3 regions of the Lysinibacillus sp. fkY74-1 genome follow, and region 1 is predicted to be linked to each of the others. Evidence: predicted binding sites of a transcription regulator. Region 1 holds the regulator's gene; each other region holds the start of a gene.
The links. Region 1 encodes CtsR, which represses protease genes until heat stress. Its sites were predicted from a motif close to ATGGTCAATAAAGGTCAAACA; they were not measured.

Region 1 (7,865 bases):
TAATAATTTGCTGTGCTAACCCTTCAGCAATTGCTGTTTTACCAACACCTGGCTCACCAATTAAAACAGGGTTATTTTTTGTACGACGCGATAACACTTCGATAACACGTGTAATTTCCTTGCTTCTACCAATCACAGGATCTAACGTGCCTTCACGGGCAATTTGAGTTAAATCACGGGCTAAACTATCTAATGTAGGGGTATTCGCAGCTTGTGCCGCTTGTTGACCTGATTGCGCATTATCATTATTCCCTAATAACAATAATACTTGCTGACGTGCTTTATTTAAGCCCACACCTGCATTGTTTAAGACGCGAGCTGCTACACCTTCACCTTCACGTATAAGGGCTAACAGCAAATGCTCTGTACCGATATACGAATGGCCTAATTTACGAGATTCATCAACCGATAGTTCAATTACTTTTTTCGCTCGTGGCGTATAGTGAACGATTGGACCAACATCTTCTTTACCTTTACCAACTAATTCTTCGATACCAGCTTCAATCATTTGAGGACTAATATCAATAGCTTCTAACGCTTTTGCAGCAATACCGCCGCCTTCACGTATAAGCCCTAATAAAATGTGCTCTGTGCCAATGGATTCGTGCTTCCAACGAATAGCCTCTTCCTGAGCAAGCTGTAATACTTTTTGCGCGCGTTGTGTAAAACGATTAAACATCATATAAATCCTCTCCTTTTTCCCCATTATTAGGCTTATTCGTGTGTGTTTGAATTAATGCCTCACGAAGCATTTCTGCTCGTACACGATCACGTTCAGCAGGCGGTAATGCCTCACCTGCATAATGCTGTAAAAAACCTGGTTGCATACTGACGACGCACTCATTTAAAGTTGTTGCGAGTATACCGTCAATCAACTGTAGGTCGACTCCTAAACGAACATTCGAAAGACAGGTAGCCGCTTCCTCACTTGTTAAAATTCTTGCATAAGTAAGGGTACCTAAAGCTCGATAAACTCGATCTTCTAAAGCAAGCTCAGCTTTTTCCATCAGCCTACCTCTCGCATGCCGTTCCTTTTGTATAATTTTTTCAGCAACACTTTGTATATCTGCTAAAATATCTTCTTCTGTCTTTCCAAGTGTAATTTGGTTAGACACTTGATAAACGTTCCCTAAATTTTCGCTTCCTTCACCATATATACCTCTTACCGTCATGCCTAAGCGTGTCATCGCATTTATAATTTGATTCATCTGTCCGGTTAACGTAAGAGCAGGTAGATGCATCATCACAGATGCCCGAAGCCCAGTACCAATATTCGTAGGACAGCTTGTTAAATAGCCAAAGGTATCTCGAAATGCATAAGGTAAGACCTTCTCTAGAATACGGTCAATCTTATTCGCTTGTTCATAGGCATTTTGAAGCTGAAAACTCGCGGTCATACATTGAATGCGCAAGTGATCCTCTTCATTCACCATAATACTCACCGATTCATCTTGTGACAGAAGCACAGAGCCCACCTGCTCTTTTTTTGCAAGCTGCGGACTAATCAAATGCTTTTCTACAAGAATTTGACGTTGTAAAGGTGTTAAATCATTGATAGAAAAATAAGCATAATCATTTTGAAGCGTTGGACTATCGCTTACTGCATGTGTAACTGCCTGTTCCACCTGTAAAGCCTCGTTCTCTGAAAACGATAATGGAAAACGATATCCATCTAAATTTCGAGCAAGGCGAATACGTGTACTAATGACAATGTCAGAATAATCGTCTTCAATACGCATCCAAGTAGGTGTAGCACGCTCTAAAAACGATTCAATCATCATGACACATCACCACCTTCAAATTGTAGCTGCTTCTCAAGCTCTTTGACTTCATCACGAAGCTTTGCTGCCTCTTCGAATTGTTCTTCATCTACAGCGAACTTCATGCGTTTACGGATTTCCTCAATTTGCTTTTTAATGACATACACATTGCTATGGGCACCTGGCATTTTACCAATATGTTGGGGACCAGCCTGTATCCGATTAAAGAGCTTAGGTAAATGTTCGCTAAAAGTGTCATAACAGCTTGGGCAACCAAACTTACCTTCTTTCAAAAATTGCTTATACGTAAATTCACATTGTGGACACGTTTGCTGTTGTGGCTGTGTTTGTTGTTTTTCCCCCACCTTTTGCCATGTAGGTGAGCCAAACCAGTTAGATAATAACTGTTGTATAGAAACTGGCTCTTGTTTAAACTCTGCATGAAATGGATGGAACTGTGAGGCGCAGACGTCACAATAATGGTGCTCCACCTTTTGCCCATTTTGAACTTGTGTTACAGTAACTGTCGCATTACGTTGTTTACAATGTTCACATATCATTTCCATCACCTCACTATTTCTGCTGCTCGTATTTTATAGTTGTCAGCATCGCCCGCAATATTTTTGCTCGAATTATATCTCTTAAAGGAAGATGTAAGTCGATTGTTGAGCGATCAATTGCTGCTAACATTAACTTCGCTTCTCGCTTTGAAATTACCTGCTCGTCGATGAGTCGATACACTAAATCTTCTGCCATCGTTTGCGATGCTCCACCTTCAATATGCCGGAGAACATCGTCAATTAAATCAATCTGTGAATTCGCGCGGACACGTAAAATTCGAATGTATCCACCACCACCACGCTTGCTCTCTACAAGGTAACCTCGCTCGGCAGTAAATCTTGTATTAATGACATAATTTATTTGTGACGGAACACATTGAAATTTATCTGCAATTTCACTACGTTTTATTTCAATATGCCCTTCCCCACCTAATTCAAGTACTTGCTTTAAGTAACCTTCTATGATGTCTGATATATTACGCATTTTAGGAATACACCTCGCTTGCTTCACTGACTTTGACTATCTTTGACTTTCTTTGAGTATATTATACAAAACGCTTGAAAATAATTGCAATGATTTCGCCCAGAGAAAAATGAAATGCCTTAAAAAGTATATTCAAGCGTAGAAAATAGCACTTATTAATTAATGGCTATCGAGCACACTTATTTGCTTCCTACACCTAATGTACCCTTTTTATCCATAGAAAAAACGCAAGCATATGCAACTAGCATATACTTGCGTCTATAAAAATTATACCCAACGACCTACAATTGGATAACGCCAAGGCTCATCAGTTAATGCTTTGACGATACCGATAATTGGTACTACAAATAGCATAATACCGAAAACGATTAAAAATGGAATGCCAATGATGAAAAAGCTTAAGACTCCAGAGACAGCAAGTAAAACCGCCATGACAAGTTGGAAAAGTATTGCTTGGATAGAAATTGCCTTCACTTCCTCATCCGTACTAATTAAAAAGAAGATTATGGGAACTAACCATGGCGCAAAAAACGAACTTGCGTGTATGATTACTTTAGACCATTTACTCTCCATATATATCAACCCTTTCTTTATGCGTTGTCTATCGTTTTATGTACTACTATTTACGGAACTATACCCGTAATAGTTTCAATTTAAAGTGAGTTTTTTAAAATTTTTTTTGAAAGGTCGTGATGAGAAATGGAATTTAACCACACATTAGCAAATGAATATGAAAAGGGGATTCGCCGTACTCTACCAAGCTATGATGCAATGCTTCGTTTAATACAAACTTTTTATCGTTCTACATTACAGGAGCAAGCTGATATGTTGATTGTTGGTGCAGGCAGTGGCAATGAAATATTACAGCTAGCAGATGGAAGACCACATTGGTCATTTACGGGTATTGATCCGTCAGAATCTATGCTCGATATAGCAAGGGAGCGTCTCCAATCGTTACCCAATGATCTGTCATTCTACCGTGGGACATTGCTGGATACACAGCTACCAGCCACCACATTCGATGCAGCTAGTTGTGTACTCGTCCTTCATTTTATTCAAGGTTATGAAGAAAAGCTGTCAACTTTGAAAGAAATTTACAACCATTTAAAGCCAGGGGCACCTTTTACTCTTGTTTCAAAATACGGTCAACCTGGTACGATTGAAACGGAACTACAATTCGATTTATGGCGTTCCTACTGGCTTCAACATACAAAACTTTCTATATCCGATGTTGCAGTAATGGAAAATTCCATCCGTGCTCTGTCATTTATGCCCGAGAAAGAAATATTAACATTATTACAAGAAGCAGGTTTTATAAAACCTTCTAGATTTTTTGCCACTACTTTGTTTGGTGGATGGGTATGCTTTAAAAAGGAAGAACATTAAATATATATATTGTAGTAAATACTTTGAGGTGAAAGCTGTGATAAGCACCATTGGCATTACAAAAAAACAACAATTACTAAAGGATTTCCCTTTGGAATCCATACATCAACAAGAGTTCGAGTGGTACTGGATTGATTTTAATTGTCCAACTGCTGAGGAAGAATCTTTGCTAGATTCATTTTTTCATTTCCACCCGCTAGCTATTGAAGATTGCTTGATGCGATTACAACGTCCAAAACTCGATTTTTATGACGATTTTCATTTTTTCGTCATTCATCGATTAAACGAGCTGTCATTAGCTGCAGAGGAGGTAAATATTTTTACCTCTAATAAGTATATAGTGACATTTCATAAGAACCCAGTTCCTGAAATAGAAAAGGTACAAAAGTTGTTAGAAAGCCAGCCAAAAAACTGGGAACGTGGCACGGTTTACTTAACCTACCAAACCATTGATAAAATTGTTGATAGCTATTTCCCACTTGTTTATAAAATTGAAGATCATTTAAATGCACTTGAAGGCGAACTTACATACCAAAGCAACGTAAATGCCATGAAGATTGTCTTCGAGTTTCGTAGTGATTTGCTCGATTTAAGGCGTGCCATTTTACCGATGAGAGACCTTTTATATCGAGTACTTAATTCTTACCGTTTTTCATTGAACAAATCTGAAAGAGCTTATTTTGGAGATATTTACGACCATCTTCTAAAACTAACTGAAATGGTTGAATCAAATCGAGAGCTGACGGCAGATATGCGAGATAGTTATATGGCTATGAGCTCAAGCCGAATGAATGGCATTATGATGACTTTAACAATCGTCTCAACCATCTTCATTCCACTGACCTTTATTGCTGGAGTTTATGGGATGAACTTTGATAATATGCCTGAGCTACATGGACAATACAGCTATTTTATTGTCCTCGGTATTATGATTATTGTTGTCATCGCTATGCTTACCATCTTTAAACATAAAGGCTGGTTTAAATTATTTAAGCCCTAATCCACAAAAAGCTGCTCGTTTAACAATCAAAACGAGCAGCTTCAGTTATTACTATTAATAAGGACCGCGGTCGTCAATTTTATTTTCACCCTGCTGTGGGAATAAAAAGTATGCTAAAACCCCTGATCCTAAAGCAGCGCAAATTGTAATTAACAGCTGTTCAACAGCTGGTACTTCCGCATAATAGTTTCGTAGCATATAAACGGAACCTATTGCAACAATGACCATGACTGGAATAACGAATTTAAAGCGTTTTTTCTCCATATTAGTACCTCCTATTTATCTTTCACGTTCAGTTTTATTCTCCTTAAACAGTTCGTATTTTACAGGTTTCCCACTTTAAATTCAAATTTACTCTGCTGCACTAACAGAACTGCCAAGAAAGTAAAAAAATAAAGAAATAACCAAATTTTTAACCAAATATTCAGCAAATAATAGTAAAATAGATTTAATACCAATTGTTTATCAAATTTACAGACCTAACAAATTCAGAAGTTCATTTTACTCACAATTATTATGGATATTAAGAATGGAGCAAACAATAATGAGTTGGTTTTCAAAAAACAGCAGTTCTAGCTACTCAATTACATTAACACCTGAAAATTTTAAGGGCCATGTACAATTAGATGTTTTAAATCATCCAAATCTTCAAAAGCAATTACAGCTTTTAAATTTAACAATTGAGGATTTAGCCATAATTAAGCAACTACAACCGTTAGCTAAGGATTTAATACCTGCAATGGTGGAGCAATTTTATGCAGCCATTAGTTTGAGCCAAGATTTAATAGATATTATTAATAGAACCTCGCATATAGATCGTTTAAAAATTACGTTACATAAGCATTTAAGCGATATTTTTGAAAGTCATATTAATGACGCCTATATCGCTGAAAGAAAAGCAATTGCTGAAGCCCATGTACGAATTGGCTTACAATCAAAATGGTATATAGCATCCTTTCAATCACTTACCTCAACGTTCACAAATTTTGTGAATGAAGTGGACATTTCAAAAAATGATGCCATTCGAGCCATTAATGCATTTTGCAAAATCATTAATTTTGAGCAACAGCTTGTGATCGAGGCTTACGAAAAAGAGGAAGACCGTATCCGAACAGCCTCTGACCAAACGAAAAACGCTCTTGTTACGACAATTCAAAGTACAGCAGAGGAACTTAACGCAATTAGTGAAGAGACAGCTGCATCGTTGTTAGTAATTTCCTCACAAACGGATGATATCGCAGAGGCAACAAAGCAGGGATTAAGCTTCGTTGCAGATACGCAGGAAAAATCAAGACGTGGGCAACATCAACTGCAAGAGCAAAATGATTTAATCCAAGTTATTTTACAAAGTGTCAACAGCCTTGAGGTGACTATGAATCAATTACGTACCTCCTCTCAAAAAATTTCCGAGATTGTAGGACTTGTCACGGGCATAGCTGACCAAACAAATTTATTAGCTTTAAATGCGTCTATTGAGGCAGCTCGAGCTGGGGAACACGGGAAAGGCTTCGCGGTAGTGGCAGAGGAAGTGCGAAAGCTTGCTGAAGAAACAAAAAATGCTGTCCAAAATGTGTCGCATCTCATTAAAGAAACTGAAAGTAATATTTCAACGATGGCAAATTCAGTTATTAATGTTGACCAAAAAATTCAACATAGCGTCAATACGCAAGAAAACTTATCTAAATCATTTAATGATATTGCTGATGCCGTATCTGGCATTCAACAGCAGTATGTTCATACATCTAGAGATATTTCAGCCATTTCTAATTTAATTACTGAATTATCACAAGGGGCTACACTTGTTTCCTCTTCTTCTGACTCACTCATTAATGTAGTCAATGAACTAAATAGGTAATATAACAAAGGGAGCCCCACCGCTTTAGGTGAAGCTCCCTTTTTCCTTAATGTGGCAATGCACGTTTTTGTTTACGATGCTCACGTCTTGCGGGCCCTGTTTCAAATAAACGTTTTTCCTCATCTGTTTCAGGATAAATTGCAGGTACGGGTACTGGTTTTCCTTCTTCATTTACCGCCACCATTGTTACAAATGATTCTGTCGTTAATTTTTCCTCACCAGTTTCAATATTGCGAGAAACAACACGAACATAAACCTCCATTGAAGAACGTCCTGTAGAGGAAACTATACTTTCAATTTCAAGAATATCTCCTACATGGGCAGCCGATAAAAAATCAACTGAGTCTATTGAAGCTGTGACTACAAGTCCCTTCGCATGTTTCATCGCTGTAATAGCAGCAATTTCATCAATATAAGCTAACACTCTTCCACCGAAAATAGAATTGTGATTGTTTGTGTCTGGAGGTAATACGAGACGCGATTGAACCGTACGTGATTGGCTCATGGGTACAGCATTGTTTGTCATATTCCTTGTAACTTCCCTTCATGTATGTTCTTTCGTCATCGTATCGTAGAAAAAGAGCTTATGCAAATCTAGAACGATTTTTTCATCGTAATAAATTTCATATCTGTCATTTCCTCAATGGCCCATTTAATTCCTTCTCTTCCATACCCACTCATCTTCACACCGCCATATGGCATATTATCTACTCGGAATGTCGGAACATCATTAATAATGACAGCACCCGCCTGTAATTCGTCGGCTGCATATAAGGCATCTGGCAATACATTCGTGTAAATACCTGCATTTAAGCCAAGG
Region 2 (7,830 bases), 690 kb from region 1:
CTACTGCATTGTCTCCAATAGCTGCGTCAACATTACCATTTAACATCTCTTGAATTGCGATTGGCTGACTTTCAAAAGCCATGATATTTGTACTTGCTTCACCCTGTAGCTTTTTAGCTGCCATATGACCAGTAGCATTAATTTGTACGGACACCTTTTTATCTTTTAATTCATCTAATGATTTAATCTTTGAATCTTCTTTCACAACAATTAATAATTGAGACTCATAGTATGGCTCAGTAAAATCAAATGATTCTTTGCGCTCATCTGTAATGGTAATCCCTGAAGCACCAATATGTGTTTCACCGTTTTTAATTGTTTGGAAAACGGGTTCCCAACCAATATTATTCCACTCTACTTCGAAATCCATTTCATCAGCAATTGCTTTTAAAATATCGACATCAATCCCCACAATTTTCCCTTTATCGTCAACAGATTCAAACGGTGCAAAAGTTGCTTCTGTACCTACTTTATAAACTTTCTTGCCATCTCCACCTTCTGAAGGTGTACTACCCGAAGAGGCAGTATCCTTTGTCCCACATCCTGCAAGTGCTAAAGTTAGCGCTGCTAGTATCATAAGTAACATCCAAGCTGTTTTTTTCATTGCATTTCCCCCTATTTCGATAATTTTCCATTCTGCGTATTATTTTTCGCAATTCGGAAATATTAGACTATTAGGTCAATTATATTAATATTATAGTATTTGTACAACAACTTTTCGCATAAAACTAAATATTTTTTCATATTCATTAATAAAGAAATCATTTAAATAGAAAAAAAATGCATTAATAACAAGAATATGAACCTAAAATTAATATATATACAATTGAAAAAATGCTAAATTTCGATAAATTTAAACAAAAAAAAAGAATCCCCTCAGAAAGGATTCTTTTTTTCGGCTATTACTAGCCTTCACGGTCAGTATGTTCACTAAAAAATAATTTGGAGTTGTTGCTTTTTTGAAGGTTTGAAAGGCATAAATAGGGGAATAATGCCAACTAGGACAGTATTCCCATTACTTTTCCTCTCTATCTCCACTAAGCAGGCTGCTAAACTACTTATTAGGAGATTGAGCTATTACAGTATATCTATATTCAGTAAAATGGCGCCCTCGGAGGGAATCGAACCCCCAGTGCAAGAACCGGAATCTTACGTGTTATCCATTACACCACGAGGGCAAAAAAAACAAAAAAAAAGTACTCACCCTAGGCTTACGAAAAGCATGATGTAGATAATCCTCATTTTGGAGCATACCTGCAAAATAGTGTTCTGTACTTTCAATCTTATAACCTTACCTATTATACAAACGTATCACATATATTTCAACCATATAATACAAAAAGAATTTATTTTTTTTTATTTAATTAATTTCACTTTAGCAGGGTTAATATTTGACCTTCCCTGACTATAATGTGTATGATAAGGTTACAGCTGAAATAACAATGAGATTTCAGCAAAGGTAATCGAATTTAGTTTTTTGAAGGAGGATTTAACATGAATTTAATTCCTACAGTTATTGAACAAACAAGCCGTGGTGAACGTGCATATGACATTTACTCACGTCTACTTAAAGACCGCATTATCCTTTTAGGAAGTGCTATTGACGACAATGTGGCTAATTCAATTGTCGCACAATTACTTTTCCTACAAGCAGAAGATCCAGACAAAGACATTTCTCTTTACATTAATTCACCAGGTGGATCAATTACGGCTGGTATGGCCATTTATGACACAATGCAAATTATTAAGCCAAAAGTTCAAACGATTTGTATCGGTATGGCTGCATCAATGGGTGCATTCCTACTTGCTGCGGGTGAACCTGGTAAACGCTTTGCATTACCAAATGCCGAAGTAATGATTCACCAACCACTAGGTGGGGCACAAGGCCAGGCGACAGAAATTGAAATTGCTGCTAAACGTATTTTATTCTTACGTGAAAAATTAAACGGCATTTTATCTGAACGTACTGGTCAACCACTTGAAGTTATTGCAAGAGACACAGATCGTGATAACTTCATGACAGCTGAACGTGCAAAAGAGTATGGTTTAATTGATCACATTATGCACCGTAGTACTGATAATAAATAGTAATAAAAAACCTCACAGAATTTCCTCTGTGAGGCTTTTTTACTTGTTAGTTAATCTTCATTTTCAATAATTGTTGCTAATGCTGTAACCGCTTGCTCAGCATCATTGCCTTCACTACTTAAAGTTACCTCCGTACCTTTAGCAACTGCTAAGCTCATGACACCCATTATCGACTTGGCATTAACTTTTTTTTCATCTTTTTCTAGAAAGATATCCGCACTGAAACGATTTGCTTCCTGCACAAATAGTGCCGCTTGTCTTGCTTGTAGTCCTAATTTTAATTTAACCTGGACTCTTCTCTCGATCATTCTCAAAACTCCCCTTCACTACCGTTCATCTATTAGTTTTATCTTACCTTACTTACTAGCAAAAGAACAATAAGCGATTACGCATGACATTCATACCTGAAAAGTATGAAAACTTAACCACCTATTTTTTCACCGCGTCTTAATGCATCTGCTATTTCATCGATTTTTCTTAAACGATGGTTGACACCTGATTTGCTGACAGTACCACTGGATACCATTTCGCCAAGCTCTTTTAACGTAACATCTTGATACTCTACTCGTAATCGTGCAATTTCACGAAGCTTTTCGGGTAGTTGATCTAGACCAATTGAATTTTCAATAAATCGAATATTCTCTACCTGTCGTAATGCTGCTCCAATTGTTTTATTTAGATTGGCCGTTTCACAGTTCACAATACGATTGACACTATTGCGCATGTCTCGTAATATCCGAACATCCTCAAATTTCATCATTGCCTGATGGGCACCCACAATATTGAGAAAATCAGAAATTTTTTCTGCTTCCTTTAAATAAGTAACAAAGCCTTTTTTGCGTTCGATTGTTTTGGCATTGAGTTCAAATTCATTCATTAAATCCATCAATGCCTCGCCATGTTCTTTATATAAAGAATAAATTTCTAAATGGTAGGCGGATGTTTCTGGGTTATTGACAGAGCCTCCTGCTAAAAATGCGCCTCTTAAATAGGCTCTTTTTTGGCCATTTTTTTTAATGAGCTTTCTTGAGATCGTATGATTAAATTGAAAGTCGTCTGAGATGATTTCTAAATCAATTAACAGCTCGCGTGCTCCTTCTCTTACACGGCAAATATATACGTTATTTTTTTTCAATCGCATTTTCTTACGAACTAGCAATTCTACATTGTATGGATACAACTTTTTCATAATCGTATATAGTCTTCTGGCAATTGCAGCGTTTTCAGTTTGCACGTCCAAGCTTAGTTGTTTATTCGCAAAGGATAATGAACCATTCATACGAATTAGGGCAGAAACTTCTGCTTTCATACAATGATTGTCCGCTTCTATTTGGGTTAATTCCTTTTTCGTTTCTGAAGCAAAAGACATATCACGCCCCCCTTTCAATCATAATTTCTATGTATATGTTCATCTTACCATATACAACAAACACTTTATGTTTCTATTATCCGGTTGGTTCTCTTAGCGGTCATAAATACCGGCATAATCCACCAACCACTCTGCAACATTCGTAGCATTATGTCGAACCGTTCCATCTGGACGAATTGTAGCAATATCGCGCCTTATAACCTCTAATCCCATACTTTCAAGCTTTGCCACATCAAATGTCACTGGCTCTGCTCTTTCCTCTTTATATAATTCTTTTACAGGATTTGGTAGTTCTTCGTCATTCACTAAAATCGAATCAATAAAGGAAGCGCCAACATGCTTATGTATGGCAGATACATGGTCACCTGCTGTATAAGAAATGGTTTCACCTTTTTGTGTCATTAAATTACATACATACATTTTCCTTCCTTTTGCTTTTACAACAGATTCCCCAATCTCTTTGACAAGTAGATTTGGAATGATACTTGTGTATAAGCTTCCAGGACCAATTAATATATAGTCTGCACGCTGAATTGCTCGAATAGCTTCTGGTAACGGTTGCACGTTTTCGGGTACTAAAAAAACGCGATCAATGCGTTTTGTCGCTGTTGGGATTTTGGATTCACCTTCAATGATTGAACCATCCTCTAAGACAGCATGTAAGTTGATTTTTTTATTGGCTGCTGGTATTACACGGCCATGTACTTTTAAAACCTTTCCCATCTCACTTATAGCATGGTTAAAATCACCTGTAATATCAGTAAGTGCTGTTAACATTAAGTTCCCTAAGGAATGGCCACGTAAATCCTCTGATGCAGAAAAACGGTATTGAAACATTTGCTCCACTAGCGGTTCAATATCTGATAATGCCGCAATGACATTACGAACATCACCTGGTGGTGGGATATCATAATCATCTCGTAAACGTCCTGAAGAGCCGCCATCATCCGCTACCGTCACAATAGCAGTAATATCAAATGGATGGTGCTTGAGCCCACGAAGTAATGTAGATAGTCCTGTTCCACCACCAATTACCACAAGCTTTGTTTGCTTTTTCCCCATTCACTCATTCCTTTCTACGATTAATATCACGATGCGTAATAACCGTATTCTCTTTGCTGGCTAAATAAGCCCCAAAAAACTCCGCTAAAGTTACTGAACGATGCTGACCACCTGTACAGCCAAAAGCGATGACAAGTTGTGATTTACCTTCTTGGCGATAAAGAGGAATCATAAAGTCGAACAAATCTGTTAGTTTTTGTATAAGTATTTGCGTATCTTCCAAGGCTAAAACATAGGAGGAAACTTCTGTTTGAAGACCCGTCTTCGGACGTAGTTCTTCCACATAATAAGGATTTTTAAGGAAGCGAACATCAAACACTAGGTCTGCATCTATTGGCATACCATGCTTGAAGCCAAAAGACATGATGTTGACGGTAAAAATAGTATCTGCCTCACTGGCAAATTCTTTGACTATCTTTTCTCGCAATTGCTTAGGCTTCATGTTGGATGTATTATAAACAAAATTAGCACGACCCTTTACTTCCGATAAAAGCGCTCGCTCTTGCTTAATACCATCTAAAGGTAAGCCGCTTACTGCCAATGGATGGGCCCTCCTTGTTTCTTTATAGCGTCTTACTAATGTGGCATCATCCGCATCTAAAAATAAAATACGTGCTACAATGTCGCCTTCTTTTAGTATATGGTCTAACGCCCCAATAAGCGCATCAAAAAAGTTGCCTCCCCGCATATCCATCACTGCCGCAATACGTGTACTATTTTTTCCAGAATCTCTTAACAGAGTTAAAAAAGTTGTAAGTAACGCAGGTGGTAAATTATCAATACAGTAATACCCTAAATCTTCAAAGCTTTGAATAGCTACGGTCTTCCCAGCTCCAGACATTCCTGTAATAATAACCAATTCATGTGTTCTTTGTTGGCCTTCAACCACCACTGTCATGCAACTCCTTTATTGTTCTTTTGATATTTGTATTTTCTGATGAAGTAATTCAAAATTCGTTGTATAGTCAAACGTGCCATACTGAATACCAGATTGCGAAACAGCAAATTGTAAATTAGTGCGATCTCCTTCAGCCATTGGCAAATGTACTAAATCCTCTACTGGGTGCCATGCAAGTTTACCTTCTCTAGTTTCTACAAACGGTACACCTTCTACATCCCTAGCAACGAATGTATAAAGCATCCATTCATCTACGACTTCATTATTTTCTTTAATGACCATCGTATAAACACCCTTTAGGTGTACATGTAAAGGTATAACATTTGTCTCTTCTTGAAATTCACGAATAGCAGCCTCAAAGATGGACTCACCGCTTTCCATTTTTCCACCTGGAGCAACGTACCAACCTCGTCTTGGTTTCTGAAGTAATAATACTTTACCGTCTTTTACGGCAATTAAATTTGCAATTCTTTGCATCGGCACACCTCTAATCACTTTTGCATTCTACTCTCCATTATAGCAAGACACTGCAGGATTTGTCCTCATTTACAACTCTCATACCTAGACATTTAACAATTTAGTTTTAACTAAGAAATTAATGAAAAAAAGCGCATGCTCTTTTCATACTCTATACAAATAAAAAAGTAGGTTGTTCCCACCTAATTGAGGCGGAAACAACCTACTAAACAAAATAAAAGGGGGATTGCTAATTACACTTTAAATCATACACCTTTTATATGTCATTCAAGTTACAACAATATTAAAACCACATTAAAATTGTATTTTTTTCCTTAAAATAGCCATGTTATGCATTAATTTTCTCTAATAGTTCTTCTACATAATGCTGTACAGCTTGTGCAGCAATACTGCCATCACCAGTCGCAGTAACAATTTGACGAAGTGATTTTTCACGTACATCTCCCGCTGCAAAGATACCTGGAATTGTCGTTTCCATATTATCATTTGTCAGGATATAACCAGCATCATTTAAAATACCTAAAGATTCGAATGGCTTTGTTAAAGGTAGCATACCGATATACACAAACACACCATCTGTTGTAAACTCTGACTCAGTTCCATCCACAGTTGATTGCAATGTAACACTGCCCACTTTACCATTTGCTTCATTAATTTCTTTTACTGTAGCATTCCAAATGAAATCAATTTTGTCATTGGCAAAGGCACGATCTTGGAGGATTTTTTGTGCACGTAATTTATCACGACGGTGGACAATTGTTACTTTATCAGCAAAGCGTGTTAAATATACGCCCTCTTCTACAGCTGAATCTCCGCCGCCAACAACTACCAGATTTTTTTGTTTAAAGAACGCACCATCACAAACTGCACAGTAGCTGACACCACGGCCGCCAAGTTCTTTTTCACCAGGCACACCCATTTTTTTATACTCTGCACCAGTTGTAATAATAATGGCACGTGTTTTATATTCTTTTGTACCTGATTTAATTGTTTTAAATTCTTCCCCATCGATGATTTCTGTGACATCACCATAGGCATATTCTGCACCAAATTTTTTAGCATGGTCAAACATTTTGGTAGACAGCTCAGGCCCTAAAATAGTATCGAAACCAGGATAGTTTTCTACTTCTTCAGTGTTGGCCATTTGTCCACCTGGGATTCCTCGTTCAATCATAAGCGTTGACAAATTAGCACGTGATGTATAAACAGCAGCAGTCATCCCAGCAGGGCCTGCACCAATAATGACTACATCATAAATTTTTTCTTCCGACATAAATACTTCCCCCTAAACAGAATACTTTTTATCTTCATTCAACAAATAGTAGTGAAAGTGTAACGTCACCTACATATGATCCCAACTTACAATAGAGGGGATGAAGATAAACCATTGGCAACTAGCAAGGAATAACAATCGAACGCAATGTTGCCAGGGCAAATTAATGATAACGTTAGTATGTTCATCGTATGTGAAAGTATAAAGTTATTCAACTATGTTGCTCACACACTAATTATGACTGCTTGGTAAAAAAGCTAAAATTTCATCAATATACTTCGATAAAGTGGCAACAGATACTCCATATTGTTGAGCTATTTCTTTTTTTGTTACTTTGAGCATTTGAGAGGATCTAAATAGATAATCATTTGCTCCTGCAATTGCAACAGGATTTGTAAAACGGTAATTTTGAATTAAAGCTTGTTCACACAGGACAAACCACATTTGAAACATAGGTACAATCAATGTTGATAATTTGCCGTACTGCTTTAATAAAATTTCTGGCACATTTACAGCACGTAGAAAGCTTGCCTCTACTTTATTTTTCTTATCAAATTCATGTCCAAGTGCATATGCTAAAAATAATTTCTCAAAAGCACCGAATTGCTCAATATTAACCCATTTAGGATGGGCGATTATTTCTTGCTTATGAGCCGTAGCTTT
Region 3 (7,830 bases), 850 kb from region 1:
CGTACTTCGGATGAAGAACAATGGGTAATTATGGTTAATAATACGAGCAAAACACAACGCGTGGACTTAACACCTGAACAACTGGGTGAAGGGAAAATGCTAAACGGGATTTTACATGAGGAAAAAGTTCGTATAAATGAAAAGCAAGTTTATCCAGTTATTTTAGACAGAGAAATGGTAGAGATTTATCAGGTTCGAAATGATGAGGGATTAAACGTGCCGTATATGGTTGCTCTTGGCTTAGTTTGGGTCATCTTTATTGGCTTTGTTGTCATCATCATTAGACGAGGAAAAGTTCGTCGTCAAGAACAAGACGCTTCTTAATAATTTCACAAAGAAAATAGCATGCTAGGAGTCGTCCTAACATGCTATTTTTGTTTTCATTCAGTGAAGTTCAAACAGCTCGGCAATGCCAATCATTCATGGCTTAGCCTTGATAGCTCTTATTCGTGAAGAAGATTGCGATAGTGCCCGGCCCCACATGTGAACCGATCGCTGAGCCAATCATTGTAATTTGAACCGACTGTGGAGAAAAACGCTCCTGAATGGATGCCTTTGCTTCATTGGCAAAGGCCACATCATCACTATGACTAATACCAACAATTTTATTCGTAAAGCTACCTCCACGCTCCTGCATTAAATCCAGCATACGATTAAGTGCTTTTTTACGACCACGTGATTTTTCTATCGGTACAAGCTTGCCATCTTCTACATTTAAAATAGGTTTAATACTTAGAAGACCACCTAAAAAGGCACTAGCCTTTGAGACACGCCCACCCTTAGCGAGGTAGTCCAAATCTTCAACTGTAAATAAATGCTCCATCTGAGGAGCGAAAGCGCTAATTCTAGTCGCTACATCTTCAAAGGAGGTTCCTAAATTTCTAAGTCGAACAGCTTCTTCTACAACAAGTCCATGTCCTAGTGATGCACATTTAGAGTCAATAATGACTAACTTCAATGAAGGATATTGTTCTAATACTTGATTCCGAATCATTTGAGCAGTACTATATGTGCCGGATAATTCTGAAGAAAAGGCAATATAGATACCTTCCTCCTCTTTTTTGGCTAAATCTTCAAAGTGCTTCAAGAAAAGCTCTGGCGATACTTGAGATGTTTTTGGTTGGGAACCTTGACGGATTCCATCATAAACCTCTTTGGAATCAATGGAAATGACATCTTCATATTCTTTGTTGTTCAATTGCACTCGTAAAGGGAGTAGCACGACATCATTTTCTTCATAGTAAGACTTTGGTAAATCACATCCACTATCCGTAAAAATCTTCATTCTCTTGTCCCCCTAATTTCAACTTACTTTTTAAAGCCTGTTTAGCTTTATTCAGTCGGTACTCACTTAAGTCAACCGGAAGGGGTACCACTGAATAAAGTTAAACTGGTAAAAATGGTATAGTAACTTGAAGTTACTACTTAACTATGATAATTTCAAGCGTTCGATGAGTATTTTTGCAATCCCATCCTCATTATTTGTCGTAGTTATTTCATTGGCAATATTTTTAAGGCTTGATATACCATTCCCCATCGCTACGCCAATTCCAGCATATTCAATCATCTCTAAATCATTGTCTTCATCACCAAATGCAATAATGCGTTCACGCGGAATACCTAAATCCTTTGCTACGTGTGCAATGCCTACTGCTTTATTTAAGCCACGGCGAACAATTTCTATAATATGAAGCGGTGCTCCCCAACGACGGTGTTCAATAACTTCAGCGTGTACAGCCTGTAAATGGTCACGAATAATGACAGAATTGGCTTCATTTGCCTGTATCAGTAAACTTGTAGGATTATCTAAGAGATGTGTGTATAAATCCCCAAGTGTAATTTTGGGATTACCCATATTAAAAATATTTAAGATGCGATCATCCTCTGTGTGTACATAAATATCATCTTTTACCTCAGCAATAATATTTTCATACTCATAACTATTAATGGAATGAACGACATCATGGACAACACTTAAATCAATGGGAGTGTGCATATGCTGCCAAGAGGCATTTTTAGGGTGATGCACATAAGCTCCATTAAAATTGACTATTGGTGTTGTAAGCCCAAGCTCATGATAATAAATATCACTAGCACGATATGGACGGCCAGTTGCAATCATCACTTGATGCCCCTGTTCCTTAGCCTGCAATAATGATTTTTTTGTTTTTGAGGAAATTTGTTGTTGGTCTGTTAATAAAGTACCATCTAAATCTAACACGATTAAATGCGGTTTCATAGCTCGTTGCCCCTTTCCTATAGTTTGAATAGTATCTCTTTGTCTTTCATTCGTCAAAATTTTGTCACAGTGAAAAAAGTTTGCTAACATAAAGATGAGACAAGAGTTGGGAGTGACAAGAATGTTTGTAGAAAAAGAAATGTGGGGAAATATTCCTTTATTACATATACATTCAGACAATATGAATGAAGAAACACCGGTAGTGATCTTTTTACACGGCTTTATGAGTGCAAAAGAACATAACTTACACTATGCATATCAATTGGTGCATAAAGGGGTGCGTGTCCTATTACCAGATGCAAAATTTCATGGTGATCGTAACGAAGGCCTAACAGAGATGCAAATGAACTTGAAATTTTGGGACATTGTTATAAATTCTATTCATGAAGTGGAACAATTATATAATGAATTAAAGAATAAAAATTTATTAGCTAATCATAAAGTTGGCCTAGCAGGTACGTCCATGGGTGGTATTGTGACATCAGGCTGCCTTAAGCTTTATGATTGGATTCAAACGGCTGCAATATGTATGGGTGCGCCTGGTTTTATAAAGTTGGGTGAATACCAATTACAGCAATTCATAAAAAGTGGTGTCAATTGGCCCATGACAGAGAATGATGTTCAAAAAATTAATGAGGTCCTAGCTAACTATGATGTTAGTCTAACTCCTGAAAAATTTGCGGGACGCCCGATATTCTTTTGGCACGGTGAATTAGATAAAACCGTCCCTTTCCATGAAACATATAAATTTTATGAAACATTACGGGAATACTATCAAGCAAACCCTGAAAATTTAACATTCATGGTGAATAAAAAGGCTGGACATGTTGTACCACGTGATGGAATGTTGGCAGCAACAGAGTGGCTTGCAGAGCATTTGGCATAATATGATGCATCTGCTATGATAAGGTTAACACTATGATGGAAGGAGAAATGGGAATGGATCAGGATATGAAAGATAGCATGTTAGGTGCATTAGAAAATGTAATTGACCCTGAGCTTGGAATTGATATCGTCAACTTAGGTTTAGTATATGATGTAGATTTAGATGATGAAGGTGTAGCAACGGTTACAATGACGTTAACATCGATGGGCTGTCCACTTGGCCCAGTGATTGTGGATCAAGTGAATACAGCATTAAACGAGCTTCCAGAAGTGAAAAGTACAAATGTAAATATTGTATGGAATCCACCTTGGTCAAAAGACAAAATGTCACGCTATGCCAAAATGGCATTGGGTGTACGCTAATAGTGTCTATTAAAAATCCCTGCTTATTTTTAATAAGCAGGGATTTAGCATGTAACGAATTAATCGATACGGCATACTTGTAATGGACAATTTTCGCAGGCAATCTCATTTTTTAAAAATTGTAAATCATGAATAGTAATAAAGCCTTTGTCAAAAGTCAAAATGTCATGTTTTTTTAAATCATTCAACATGCGATTAATCATTTCACGACTAGTAGCACACAAATTTGCAATTTCCGTATTTGTTAGTTGAAACTCAATAAAAATGGAACCATCCTCTAAAAGCTTACCATACGTATTAGATAGACGAATGAGCGTTGAAAACAAGGCACCCTTTTTTCCGTTTAACACTAAATCACGCAAACGACTCTGATGCTTTAAATTTTCTGTTTGTAGCCACTTCATATATTCCACCATAATCGTAGGCTGTTCTTCCAGTAAATGTTCTAATGACTGCCGACTTAAAACATATAGCGTAGCAGATTCTAAAACTTTTGCAGTCATGGAATTATAGACAAGGTTACAAAATAATGAACCCTCTCCAATGATACTATCAGGACCACATATTCGAATCGTCAATTCCTTCCCAGTTTCGGTTTCTTGACTAATCGATACAACACCCGACTTAATATAGTAAATTTCCTTTGACCGTTCACCTTCTAGAAAAATTTTATTCCCTTTATTTACTTTGATAAAAACACCATGCTTTTGAAAAAGGTCCATAATTTTTTCTAACATATTATCCTTTGAAACCATATCTCCAACACATCGCTTTCTTTTTGTAATAAATGGCGATTATTACAAAAGGACAGTGGATTTTTCGATACTTAAACATAGAAACATACCATTATTATAACGTAAATGTTTATTTATAAGTGTAAAAATTTAGTGCTATTTCTTTGCATAAGAATTGTCGAGTGATGTAAAATAAAGTTAGTCAAATAAGGTCAAACTTTTAAAAAGAACCAGAATGGGTATAAAGATTATGCGAAATAGTAAAGTAAAGGAGTGCTAATTATGCAATTTCAACAAACTGATAATCAAAAGCCATTAGAGCAATTTGGACGTAACTTAATAGAAGAAGTTAAAAATGGCAAAATGGACCCCGTTATTGGGCGCGATGAGGAAATTCGAAATGTCATTCGTATATTAACGCGTAAAACAAAAAATAATCCTGTATTAATTGGTGAGCCAGGAGTTGGTAAAACAGCGATTGCAGAAGGTTTGGCTCAACGTATTGTGAAGGGTGATGTACCAGAGGGCTTGAAAGAGTGCGTGCTATACGAGCTGGATATGAGTGCTTTAATAGCAGGTGCAAGCTACCGTGGCCAATTCGAAGAGCGTTTAAAAGGCGTATTAAAAGAAGTTAAAGATTCAGAAGGGCAAATCATTTTATTTATTGATGAAATTCATACAATTGTAGGCGCAGGCAAAACGGATGGTGCTATGGATGCAGGAAATATGTTAAAGCCCATGCTTGCTCGAGGCGAATTACACTGTATCGGTGCGACTACATTAGATGAATATCGTCTGTATATTGAAAAAGACCCTGCCTTAGAACGCCGGTTCCAACAAGTTCTTGTACGTGAGCCTTCTATTGAGGATACTGTGTCTATTTTACGAGGCTTAAAAGAACGCTTTGAATTACATCATGCAGTACGTATTCATGACCGCGCGATTGTGGCTGCAGCAGAGCTCTCCAATCGTTATATTACAGAGCGATTTTTACCAGATAAAGCGATTGATTTAATTGATGAGGCATGTGCAATGATTCGTACTGAAATTGATTCAATGCCACAGGAACTAGATGCAGTGACTCGTCGTATTATGCAACTAGAGATTGAAGAACAAGCGTTACGGAAGGAAAAGGACGAAGCAAGTAAAAAACGTCTTGAGCAATTACGAGAAGAATTGACAAAGTTGAAAGAGTCTTCTGAGGGGATGAGGCAGCAATGGGAAGCAGAAAAGGAAAAACTACATGAAATTCAGAAAAAACGGGAGACATTAGATAAATACCGTCGTGATTTAGAGGAGGCGGAAAGTAAATATGATTTAAATAAAGCTGCTGAATTACGTCATGGTAAAATTCCAACACTTGAAAAAGACATTCAGGAACTCGAAAAAGAATTAGAAAGCGGCGCAGAGTCTCGTATTTTACGTGAAGAAGTGACAGCTGACGAAATCGCCGCAATTGTTTCTCGCTGGACGGGTATTCCTGTGACAAAACTAGTGGAGGGCGAGCGAGAAAAACTATTGCGTTTAAAGGAAACCTTACATGAACGTGTAGTTGGTCAAGATACAGCTGTTCAATTAGTAACAGAGGCTGTATGGCGTGCTCGTGCAGGCATTAAAGATCCGCATCGTCCAATTGGTAGTTTTTTATTCTTAGGTCCAACAGGTGTTGGTAAAACAGAGCTTGCTAAGGCCCTAGCTGCTCAATTATTTGATTCAGAAGATCATTTCATTCGAATTGATATGAGCGAATATATGGAGAAGCATAGCGTGTCTCGATTAGTTGGAGCTCCTCCGGGTTATATTGGTTATGAAGAAGGAGGTCAACTCACAGAGGCTGTGCGTCGTAACCCTTATTCTGTTGTTTTACTAGATGAAATTGAAAAAGCACATCCCGATGTGGCTAATATTTTATTGCAAATTTTAGACGACGGCCGAATTACAGATAGTCAAGGACGTATGGTCAATTTTACAAATACAGTAGTGATTCTAACATCGAATATCGGCTCTAGTTATTTAATGGAGGCAAAAGATGACGATCCAGCTGTTGAAGACTTGGTTATGGCTGCTCTCAGACAGCATTTTAAACCAGAGTTATTAAACCGTATGGATGACATTATCTTGTTCCATGCGTTATCAAATAAACATTTTACAGCTATTGCTTGGAAGTATGTGGAGCAGTTAAGGAAACGAGTGGCAGAACAAGAAATTACATTAGCTATTGACCAAGAAGTTATCGATTGGGTTGTCCAACAAGGAGCAGATGCCCAATTTGGTGCAAGACCACTAAAGCGCTTCGTACAAAGACATATCGAAACAGCTGTGGCTAAGGAACTACTACGGGGTGAGGTATTGCCTGGAGAAACATTGCATGTAAAAATGCATGATGGCCATTGTATAGTGGAAAAATAACAGAAAAAACCTGTTTCGCATAATGCGGAACAGGTTTTTTCTAGCTGAATTAATGATGGTCTGCAGCTTCTGGTGTAGGATCGTTTGGAATAATTGCTCCAATAATAAAAATTAAGATGGAGAATACAACTGAAACGATTGCCCCTGTCTTAAAATCAAATGGTGCACCAAGTACAGAGCTGACTACATAGTTTAACATAGAAACTAGTAGGAATGACCATACGAACGTTACGATATATTGCATTAATTTCACCTCAACCGAACTTTTTTCATCATAAGTTTTTACTCATATTCATTATCATATCATAACATAAATCGAAAAAAAATGAATCTTTTATGTGAAACATGGCGAATTTGTCACAACAAATACAAGGTTTTGCATTTAATAATTATCTTGGTTTTGTGAGGGCATTTATTTTGTTAAAGGTTGTTTACAAAAAAAATAGAACCGCTATAGACTTCATACCATATGAGAGAAGTAATAAGAATACCTTCTAAAGCTGAAAGCTCCCTTTCGATAATAAAGAAATGCCGTGCTCTCAACACATTAATTTTAAATCAACTTGCGTCTGTCCTTTACTATGCGTTATAATTATGACCAGTTACTAATAATTGATAGTAAGAAAGCTGAGGGGTTGCTATATGAACGCTGGTATTTTAGGAATAGGCAAATACGTTCCTGAGAAAGTCGTGACAAATTTTGATTTAGAAAAAATAATGGATACTTCGGATGAGTGGATTCGTACGCGAACAGGCATTGAAGAACGTCATTTTGCGGCAGATGATCAGGAAACTTCAGATTTAGCAGTAGCCGCTGCTAAAGAAGCTATTAAAAAAGCGGGTATTACGCCTGAAGAAATTGGATTAATACTTGTAGCAACTGTCACACAAGATCAAACTTTCCCAAGTGTAGCATGTATGGTTCAGGAACAACTCGGAGCAGTAAATGCTGCGGCGATGGATCAAGCAGCAGCATGTGCAGGATTTATATATAGTTTAGTGACAGCTAAACATTTTGTAGAGGCAAACACTTATAAATATGTCTTAGTAGTAGGTGTTGAAAAGCTGTCAAAGGTTATTGATTGGAACGATCGAAATACAGCTGTATTATTCGGTGATGGCGCGAGCGCAGCCGTTGTAGGTCCAGTTTCTAATGGCAGAGGTATTTTATCATTCGAGCTTGGTGCAGATGGCACGGGC

Region 2: clpP (ATP-dependent Clp endopeptidase proteolytic subunit ClpP) is a predicted target of CtsR. The motif match lies at 1,389-1,409, and genes of this name have one in related genera.
Region 3: ACE1MS_RS03280 (ATP-dependent Clp protease ATP-binding subunit) is a predicted target of CtsR. The motif match lies at 4,420-4,440, and genes of this name have one in related genera.

What each region holds. Positions count from the first base shown of each region.
Region 1 is NZ_CP170173.1:4,443,511-4,451,375, forward strand. Features, by position in the region: gene ACE1MS_RS22080 (ATP-dependent Clp protease ATP-binding subunit) at 1-682, opposite strand, end outside; gene ACE1MS_RS22085 (protein arginine kinase) at 672-1,781, opposite strand; gene ACE1MS_RS22090 (UvrB/UvrC motif-containing protein) at 1,778-2,320, opposite strand; gene ACE1MS_RS22095 (CtsR family transcriptional regulator) at 2,334-2,804, opposite strand; gene ACE1MS_RS22100 (DUF4870 domain-containing protein) at 3,072-3,377, opposite strand; gene ACE1MS_RS22105 (class I SAM-dependent methyltransferase) at 3,504-4,190, shown strand; gene corA (magnesium/cobalt transporter CorA) at 4,228-5,190, shown strand; gene ACE1MS_RS22115 (hypothetical protein) at 5,245-5,454, opposite strand; partial or broken gene ACE1MS_RS22120 (protoglobin domain-containing protein) at 5,735-6,280, shown strand; gene ACE1MS_RS22125 (methyl-accepting chemotaxis protein) at 6,557-7,045, shown strand; gene ACE1MS_RS22130 (acyl-CoA thioesterase) at 7,092-7,571, opposite strand; gene ACE1MS_RS22135 (aldehyde dehydrogenase family protein) at 7,640-7,865, opposite strand, start outside.
Region 2 is NZ_CP170173.1:3,755,205-3,763,034, forward strand. Features, by position in the region: gene ACE1MS_RS18575 (basic amino acid ABC transporter substrate-binding protein) at 1-604, opposite strand, end outside; tRNA gene ACE1MS_RS18580 (tRNA-Arg) at 1,104-1,178, opposite strand; gene clpP (ATP-dependent Clp endopeptidase proteolytic subunit ClpP) at 1,495-2,088, shown strand; gene ACE1MS_RS18590 (HPr family phosphocarrier protein) at 2,139-2,396, opposite strand; gene whiA (DNA-binding protein WhiA) at 2,510-3,457, opposite strand; gene ACE1MS_RS18600 (gluconeogenesis factor YvcK family protein) at 3,551-4,519, opposite strand; gene rapZ (RNase adapter RapZ) at 4,524-5,417, opposite strand; gene ACE1MS_RS18610 (NUDIX domain-containing protein) at 5,427-5,894, opposite strand; gene trxB (thioredoxin-disulfide reductase) at 6,223-7,167, opposite strand; gene ACE1MS_RS18620 (tetratricopeptide repeat protein) at 7,399-7,830, opposite strand, start outside.
Region 3 is NZ_CP170173.1:706,632-714,461, forward strand. Features, by position in the region: gene ACE1MS_RS03250 (alpha-amylase family glycosyl hydrolase) at 1-324, shown strand, start outside; gene ACE1MS_RS03255 (DegV family protein) at 428-1,285, opposite strand; gene ACE1MS_RS03260 (Cof-type HAD-IIB family hydrolase) at 1,430-2,239, opposite strand; gene ACE1MS_RS03265 (prolyl oligopeptidase family serine peptidase) at 2,361-3,125, shown strand; gene ACE1MS_RS03270 (metal-sulfur cluster assembly factor) at 3,179-3,487, shown strand; gene ACE1MS_RS03275 (Crp/Fnr family transcriptional regulator) at 3,547-4,242, opposite strand; gene ACE1MS_RS03280 (ATP-dependent Clp protease ATP-binding subunit) at 4,504-6,630, shown strand; gene ACE1MS_RS03285 (YjzD family protein) at 6,680-6,874, opposite strand; gene ACE1MS_RS03290 (beta-ketoacyl-ACP synthase III) at 7,273-7,830, shown strand, end outside.